Regions from separate parts of the Nonomuraea antimicrobica genome, predicted to be linked through region 2. Evidence: riboswitches for the same ligand, from Rfam matches in the RefSeq annotation. Region 2 holds a riboswitch; the other holds the start of a gene.
What was found. A riboswitch is a leader RNA that binds a small molecule or an ion and turns the genes downstream of it on or off. The one in region 2 is predicted to bind thiamine pyrophosphate.
Positions count from the first base shown of each region.

Region 1: linked by a shared signal. The riboswitch ahead of thiC (phosphomethylpyrimidine synthase ThiC) and the one ahead of ABD844_RS51405 (purine-cytosine permease family protein) in region 2 are both predicted to bind thiamine pyrophosphate.

Region 1 covers NZ_BAAAZP010000078.1:54,957-58,909, reverse strand. Annotated here, with positions in the region: gene ABD844_RS20775 (AIM24 family protein) at 1-301, shown strand, start outside; gene ABD844_RS20770 (universal stress protein) at 382-1,215, opposite strand; gene ABD844_RS20765 (hypothetical protein) at 1,229-1,579, opposite strand; TPP riboswitch at 1,668-1,780, shown strand; gene thiC (phosphomethylpyrimidine synthase ThiC) at 1,773-3,422, shown strand.
Region 2 covers NZ_BAAAZP010000239.1:48,287-52,239, reverse strand. Annotated here, with positions in the region: gene ABD844_RS51410 (methylated-DNA--[protein]-cysteine S-methyltransferase) at 1-231, shown strand, start outside; gene ABD844_RS51405 (purine-cytosine permease family protein) at 191-1,528, opposite strand; TPP riboswitch at 1,519-1,632, opposite strand; gene ABD844_RS51400 (sensor histidine kinase) at 1,720-2,859, opposite strand; gene ABD844_RS51395 (response regulator transcription factor) at 2,862-3,518, opposite strand; gene ABD844_RS51390 (rhodanese-like domain-containing protein) at 3,631-3,953, opposite strand, start outside.

The DNA of each region.
Region 1 (3,953 bases), on a different contig from region 2:
GGGGGCGGGGGTGGCGGCCGGCGGGCTGTTCAACACCACCGTCACCGGCACGGGGTGGGTGGCCATCACCACGCACGGCACGCCGGTGCTGCTCGACGCCGCCCGGATGCCGACGTTCGCCGACGGGCAGTCCGCGGTCTGCTGGAGCTCGGGGCTGCAGGTCGGGATCAACCGGACGATGAAGGTGGGGGCGTTGATCGGGCGGGGGAGTGGGGAGGCCATGCAACTGGCGTTCAGGGGGCAGGGGTTCGTGCTGGTGCAGGCCAGCGAAGGCGTCCCGGTGGTGACCCAGTCCTCGTGACGACTGCGCCCCGGGGCGGGCCCGTACGGTCGCGGGCCGTGGGGTGGCGCGGGACAGGGCCTTGGGGCGACGGGCTTCGCTCAGGCGCGGACCACTGCCAGCGGGCAGGGGGCGTGGTGGAGCATGGCCTGGCTGATCGAGCCGATGAGCATCCCCGCGAGCTGCCCGTGTCCCCGCGACCCCACCACCAGCAGGTCGGCCTCCGAGCCGGCCTCCTTGAGCACCTCCACCGGATGCCCGTGCACGACCTCGGCCACCACGTCCACCTCGGGGTGCCGTTCGCGGTGCTCGGTCAGTGAGGTCTTCAGCGTGCGCAGGACGTCCTGCTCGCTCTCCCTGTCGGCCGGTTCGAAGCCGCTCACGTGGGGCCAGGCCCACGCCTGTACGGCACGCAGCCGTGCCCCCCGCAGCTCCGCCTCGGCGAACGCGAACTCGAGCGCTCGCGTGGCGCAGGGAGAGCCGTCCGTCCCTGCCACGATCTCGCCGCGCGGGACGGCGGGCCGACCGTGGACCAGGACCACGTTCGTACGGGCGTGGGTGGCCACCCCGTACGCCACCGACCCCACCAGCAGCCCCCGCACGCCGCCGATGCCACGGCTGCCGACGACCAGCAACTCGGCCGCCTCGGACGCCTTCACCAGCGCCGAGCGGGGATCGCCCGGCAGCAGCACGCCCTCGACGTCCACCTGCGGGCACTCCCGGCGCGCGCGGTCCTGGGCGGAGATGAGGATGCTGTTCGCGCCGTCCCGCATCCACCGCGCCACCTCGGCGTAGCGGACGGGCCCCTCCTCGCACACCCACTTGGGCACGGCGTGCGCCACGGTCAGCGGCCTGCGGCGCAGCGCCGCCTCCGTGGCGGCCCACCCGGCGGCCTCAAGACCGGTACGGGAACCGTCGACCCCAACGATGATCAACGAACTCAGCTCCTCAGACCAGCGCGTAGCACTCCACCTCGGCCCGGCGGAACGGGAGCCCCTTGGCCTCGGACTCGCGGACGCACGCGCGCTCGGCCTTGCCGAGCCGGAGGGTGCCGCAGACGGTCACGCCGGAGTACGTCCGGCAGTCGAGGTTGTGATCTGTCTTGCCGACGCGGTACATCTCCTTGGCCGCCTCTCGGCACTTCGCCTTCCCGGTGTCGGAGTAGCGGCACTGGCCGACCAGGATGTCGAACTGCTCCTGGCTGACCTCGTGCTTCCCCATGCCGTCCCCGGCCGCTGCGGTGGCACCGGACGCGGCCATCACGACGAGTAGTCCAATGACAGCGGCGAATCTCATCATGTTTCCCCTGATGGGACCGTACCGCCCAGGGCGGTCCCCAAACCTCGCCACGATGTTTCGAGCGGGGGCGGGTCTGGGTACGATCACCGCCGACCAACGCGGGAGCCCGGTGTGGACCGGGCTGAGAGGACGGCTGACAGCCGCCGACCGCCAGAACCTGCTCCGGATAATGCCGGCGAAGGGAGTTTGCGCGATGAGCGACGCGCGCTTTTCCAAGATCTACAGCGGTGAGCTGCGGGTGCCGATGCGGCAGGTGCGACTGTCCGACGGCTCGGCGGTGACGCTGTACGACACCTCGGGCCCGTACACCGACCCCGCCTTCGAGCCCGACCTCCGGCGCGGGCTGCCGCGCCTGCGCGAGGCGTGGATCCGGGAGCGGCGGGCGGCCGGGCAGCCGGTCACGCAGGTCGCCTGCGCCCGGCGCGGGCTGGTGACCACGGAGATGGAGTACGTGGCCGTGCGCGAGGGGGTCGCGCCCGAGTTCGTCCGCCAGGAGGTCGCGGCGGGCCGGGCCATCATCCCCGCGAACGTCAACCATCCCGAGTCCGAGCCCATGATCATCGGCCGGAACTTCCTCGTGAAGATCAACGCCAACATCGGCAACTCCGCCGTCACCTCCTCGATCGAGGAGGAGGTCGAGAAGATGACCTGGGCCACCCGCTGGGGAGCCGACACGATCATGGACCTGTCCACCGGCGCCGACATCCACGAGACCCGCGAGTGGATCCTGCGCAACTCGCCCGTCCCGGTCGGCACCGTGCCCATCTACCAGGCGCTGGAGAAGGTCAAGGGCCGCCCGGAGGCGCTGTCGTGGGAGGTTTACCGCGACACGCTGATCGAGCAGTGCGAGCAGGGCGTCGACTACGTGACCGTGCACGCGGGCGTGCGACTGGCGCACGTGCCGCTGACGACACGGCGCAAGACCGGCATCGTGTCGCGCGGGGGTTCGATCATGGCCGCCTGGTGCCTGGCGCACCACCGCGAGAGCTTCCTGTACGAGAACTTCGCCGAGATGTGCGAGATCCTGGCCCGCTACGACGTGTCGTACTCGCTGGGCGACGGGCTGCGTCCCGGCTCGATCGCTGACGCCAACGACGAGGCCCAGTTCGCCGAGCTGCGCACGCTCGGAGAGCTGACCGGCATCGCGCGCGAGCACGACGTCCAGGTGATGATCGAGGGGCCGGGCCACGTGCCCATGCACAAGATCAAGGAGAACGTCGACCTGCAGCGCGAGCTGTGCGACGACGCGCCCTTCTACACGCTGGGGCCGCTCGTGACCGACATCGCCCCGGGCTACGACCACATCACCTCCGGCATCGGGGCCGCCATGATCGGCTGGTACGGCACGGCCATGCTCTGCTACGTCACCCCCAAGGAGCACCTCGGCCTGCCGGGCAAGGACGACGTCAAGACCGGCGTCATCACGTACAAGATCGCCGCCCACGCCGCCGACCTGGCCAAAGGGCACCCGGGCGCGCAGGAGTGGGACGACGCCCTGTCCGACGCGCGCTTCGAGTTCCGCTGGGAGGACCAGTTCGACCTGTCGCTCGACCCTCCGACGGCGCGCTCGTTCCACGACGAGACCCTGCCCGCCGCGCCCGCCAAGACCGCGCACTTCTGCTCGATGTGCGGTCCCAAGTTCTGCTCGATGAAGATCAGCCACGACATCAGGGCGGCGGGCTACGCGGAGAAGGCCGCCGAGTTCAGACGCCTCGGCGGCAACCTCTACATCGACCACTCCAGCACCCGGCCCGGCGACCAGCCCAGCTCTGAGCCCGGCGACCAGCCCGACCACCCGACCGATCGACCCGCTGACCAGCCCACCGCCCAGCCCGTCGACTAACCCCGGGCGCCGCCTTCCACCGACCGCGGCCCACCCCTGCCGCCGATCCCGCCCACCTCCCCTCGGGGAAACCCGGACGGGATCGGCACCAGTCGCCCAACACCCGGCCCTCACCCCGGCCCCTCTCCCCGGCCCCTCTCCCCGGCCCCTCTCCCCGGCCCCTCGGCCCCGGCCTCCGGCCCTCGCCTCATGGCTCGCCTCTCGCCCTCGACTTGGCCCCTCGGCCCTCGATCCGGCCGTCAGGCTCCAGGCTCCGGCCCGCTGGCTCCCGGCCCTCGGTCTCCGTCCCCCAGCCTCCGGCCCTGGACCTCTGGAACCGGCCCTCGGCCCTAAACGCAGGCTGCGGCCTTCGACCCGGCCCTCAGGCTCCGGCCTTCCTGGCCCCTGGCTCCCGGCCCTCAGCCTCCGGCCCCGGGCCACTGGAACCGGCCCTCGACCCGGCCATCCGGCTCCGACCATCTGGCCCCCGGCTCCCGGGCTCCCGGGCCCCCGGCTCCCGGGCCCCCGGCCCTCGGCTCCGGCCTTCTCCGG
Region 2 (3,953 bases):
GTCCCCTACGGCACGACCACCACGCTGGAGCAGATCGGCCAGAGCATCGGCCGCCCCCGCGCGCTGCGGGCCATCGGCAACGCGCTGGCCTCCAACCCCGTGTGCGTGATCGTGCCCTGCCACCGGGTGGTGCGCGAGGACGGCCAGCTCGGCGACTACGCGGGCGGCCTGCCCGCCAAGCAGCACCTGCTCAACGTCGAGCGGCGGACCGCCGCGTCAGCAGGCCGATGACCAGCGTCACCAGCGCGGCCACCAAGGCCCCGCCGAGTGCACCGTTCATCCACGGCTGCCGGGCGAAGCCGATGGCCTCGCGCAGGCCCGCCCACAGCCCGTCCCAGGCGGGCACGGTCGGCGTCGAGGTCGTCAGCCAGTAGGCCACGAAGCCCAGCGCCCACGGCACCAGCATCGCCCACCGCGAGGGCGCGTCCTGCGCGGTGTTCCAGCGGCCGGCTCCGCCCAGCACGAAGTACTCGATCGCGAGCACCGCGAACATCGGGACGAACACCGCGCCGATCACGCTGAGGAACGAGCCGTAGGAGTTGACGTCCACGAAGAGGGCGATCACCACGGTGAGCACGCCGATGACGGCGGAGAAGACGCGCCGGTCCATGCGCGGCATCAGGTTCTGCAGCGACACCGTGGTGGAGTAGACGTTGGCGAACGACTGGTCGGTCTCACGCAGCACCAGGATGCCGAAGAACAGCGCGCCCAGCGGCACCGCGACGAACGGCCCGAACACCGACGTCGGGTCGGCCGACACCCCGGCCGCGCCCGCGATGGCCACCGCGTAGACGCCCAACCCCAGGCAGGCCACCTGGGCCAGCGTGTAGCCGCCCACCACGCCGGTGAACGCGGCCCGTCCTGAACGCGAGTGGCGGGCGAAGTCGGCGGCCATCGGCACCCACGACACCGACAGCGCGATCACGTAGTCGACCGCGGCGGGGAAGGCCGTCCAGTCGCCGCCCTGGTGCACGGGGGCCTCGCGCAGGAAGAACACCGTGAACCAGATCATCGAGACGATCACGCCGACGGTGACGTAACGGCGCAGCAGCCGGATCGACCCGAGCGGCCAGATCGTCAGCGCCGTGGTCAGCACCCCCGCCACGATCACCCACACCTGGTACGGCACCGACCCGAAGATCGCGGTGGCGCCCTTCGCGATCACCCACAGCTCGAACGCGCCCCAGCCCAGCATCTGCACGATGTTCAGCACCGTGGGCACGTAGGAGATCCTGGCCCCGAACAGCCCGCGCAGCAGCACCATCGCCGGCTGACCCGTACGCGTGCCAGGCACGGCCGACAGGCCCACCATGGCCGTGCCGATCAGGCTGCCGACCACCGTGGCCACGAGCGCCGCGGCCAGGCTGAGCGGGGCGTTGCCGAGGGGATCGAGCAGCACCAGCGCCCCGGAGAAGCCCAGCAGGCTGACACCGAGGTTCGCCCAGAGCGCGCCCTGGTCGAGCACGCCCAGGGTCCTCGGCGGCCGGCCTTCGAGGGTCAGCGGGACTTCTTCGACGCCATGCGTCATCGCACACTCCCTACGCCGGCATTACCCGGACAGGTTCATGCGGTCGGCAGCGGATCTGGCTGCCCTCTCAGCCCGGCGAACCCCGAGCTCCCGCGACGATCGGTCTGCGAACCGGAGATCACCCCGGCGCGCGACCCCATGATGCACTATTCGTCCGTTCTCAGCCACCCCCCGGCGCCGACAGCGCGGCCTTACCCGATGGGCAGCTCCACGGTGATCGTCAGCCCGCCCTCGTCACGCGGCCGGGCGACGACCGTGCCGCCGTGCGCCTCGGCGATCACCCGTACGATCGAGAGTCCCAGCCCGCTGCCCCGTTCCGAGCGCAGCCGGTCGCCGTGCAGCCGGCGGAACGGCTGGAAGATCGTCTCGATCTCGTACGCCGGCACCTGCAGCCCGGTGTTGGCCACGACCAGCTCCGCCTGCTCGGTGCGCTGCCGCGTGGTCACCCACACCTCGCCCTTGGGGTGGTTGTGCCGGATCGCGTTCTCCACCAGGTTCTGTACCAGCCGCTCGACCAGCACCGCCTCGCCCATCGTCGGAGCCGCGTCGAGCAGCCGGTGGATCGTCACCTCCCGCTCGGCCGCCTCGGCCGCGGCCAGGTCCAGCACGTGGTCGGCCACGTCCATCAGGTCGAACGAGTGCCGGTCGAGCACCGTCTGCTCGCCCTCGGCCAGCGCCAGCAGGCCGTCGATGAGCCGCTCGTGGCGGCCGTTGACCAGCAGCAGCGACTCGCCCAGCCGCTTGACGTCGTCCGTGGCATCGGGCCGGCGCACGGCCACGTCCACCAGCGTGCGGTTGATCGTCAGCGGGGTGCGCAGCTCGTGGGCGGCGTTGGCGACGAAGCGCCGCTGCCCGTCGAACGAGCGGGCCAGCCGGTCCAGCATCGTGTCGAAGATGTCGGCCAGCTCCTTGGCCTCCTCGCGCGGCCCCTCGTACGCGATGCGCTCGGTCAGGTCGTGGCTCTGCGCCACCCGCCGCGCGGTCTCGGTCACCGCCTTGACCGGCCGGAGCACCCAGCCCGCCGCCCGCCAGCCGACCGCGAACGCCACGCCCGCCCCTGCCAGCACCGCCAGCGCGCCGATGTTCCTGACGTTGGCGAGCGTGTCGCGTTGATAGACGGAGACCACCTGTATCGCCCGGCTACGCGCGACCTCGTAGTAGTCTTCGCCCCGATAGAAGACGCCGCGGTTGTGGATGGTGATCTCGTTGGGGGTGAGCAGTCCGCTGCGGTATTCCAGGCTCTGCCGCGTCACCACGTAGACGCCCGTCAGGACCAGGCCCCCGAGCACCGCGAACAGCGCCGCGCAGGCCAGCGCGAAACGCAACCGCACGCTCATGGGATGCGGTAGCCCGCGCCGGGCACGGTCTCGATCACCTGGGGCTCCCCGAGCTTCCTGCGCAGCTTCATCATCGTGGTGCGGACCGTGTTGGTGAACGGATCGATGTGCTCGTCCCACACCCTCTCCAGCAGCTCCTCGGCCGACACGACCGTGCCCGCGGCCCGCAGCAGCTCGGCCAGCACGCCGAACTCCTTGCGGGCCAGCGGGACGTACACGCCGTCGCGGAACACCTGCCGGTGCGCCCAGTCGAGCCGCACGCCCGCCCGCTCCAGGATCGGCGGATCCGCCCTGGCGGTACGGCGGCCGAGCGCGTGCACCCTGGCCACCAGTTCCTCGAACGCGAACGGCTTCGGCAGGTAGTCGTCGGCCCCCAGCGACAGCCCGGCCACCCGCGAGCGCACGTCACCGGCCGCGGTCAGCATGAGCACCCTGGCCGGCCACTGCCGTTGGACCACGGTCCTGCACACGTCGTCGCCGTGCACGCCGGGCAGGTCGCGATCGAGGATGAGCACGGCGTACTCGTTGACGCCGAGCCGCTCCAGGGCTTCCTCCCCGTCGTAGGCGACGTCCACCGCGAGCGCCTCGCCCCGCAGGCCCTCGGCGATCGAGTCGGCGAGCATCCTCTCGTCCTCGGCGACCAACACGCGCACGAACGTCACCCCCTCATCAGAGCGCTGAATGCCGCGATCATCGCGGGCACCACATAACGCGGACGTAACCACTTCCGATGCCGCCCAGCCTATGGTGCGCGGCCTGCGGCCCTCAGGCCACGAAGGGCGGCTGCCCGGTCTCACTGTCCATCGGACGGCCGGCGGACTCCCACGACCGCATGCCGCCCTCGACGTTGACCGCCTCGTGCCCGAGCTGGTTGAGCCAGGCCGCGACCTGCAGGGACCGGCCGCCCACCCGGCAGACCACGTAGACCGTACGGTCTGCGGGAACCTCCCCGACCCGGCCCTGCAGCTCGGTCATCGGGATGTGCACGGCGTCGGGGGCGTGGCCGGCCCGCCATTCGTCCTGCTCGCGGACGTCGAGCAGGTAGACGTCGGCGGGAACGGCGGCGGCCTCGATCTCAGGAACGGTCA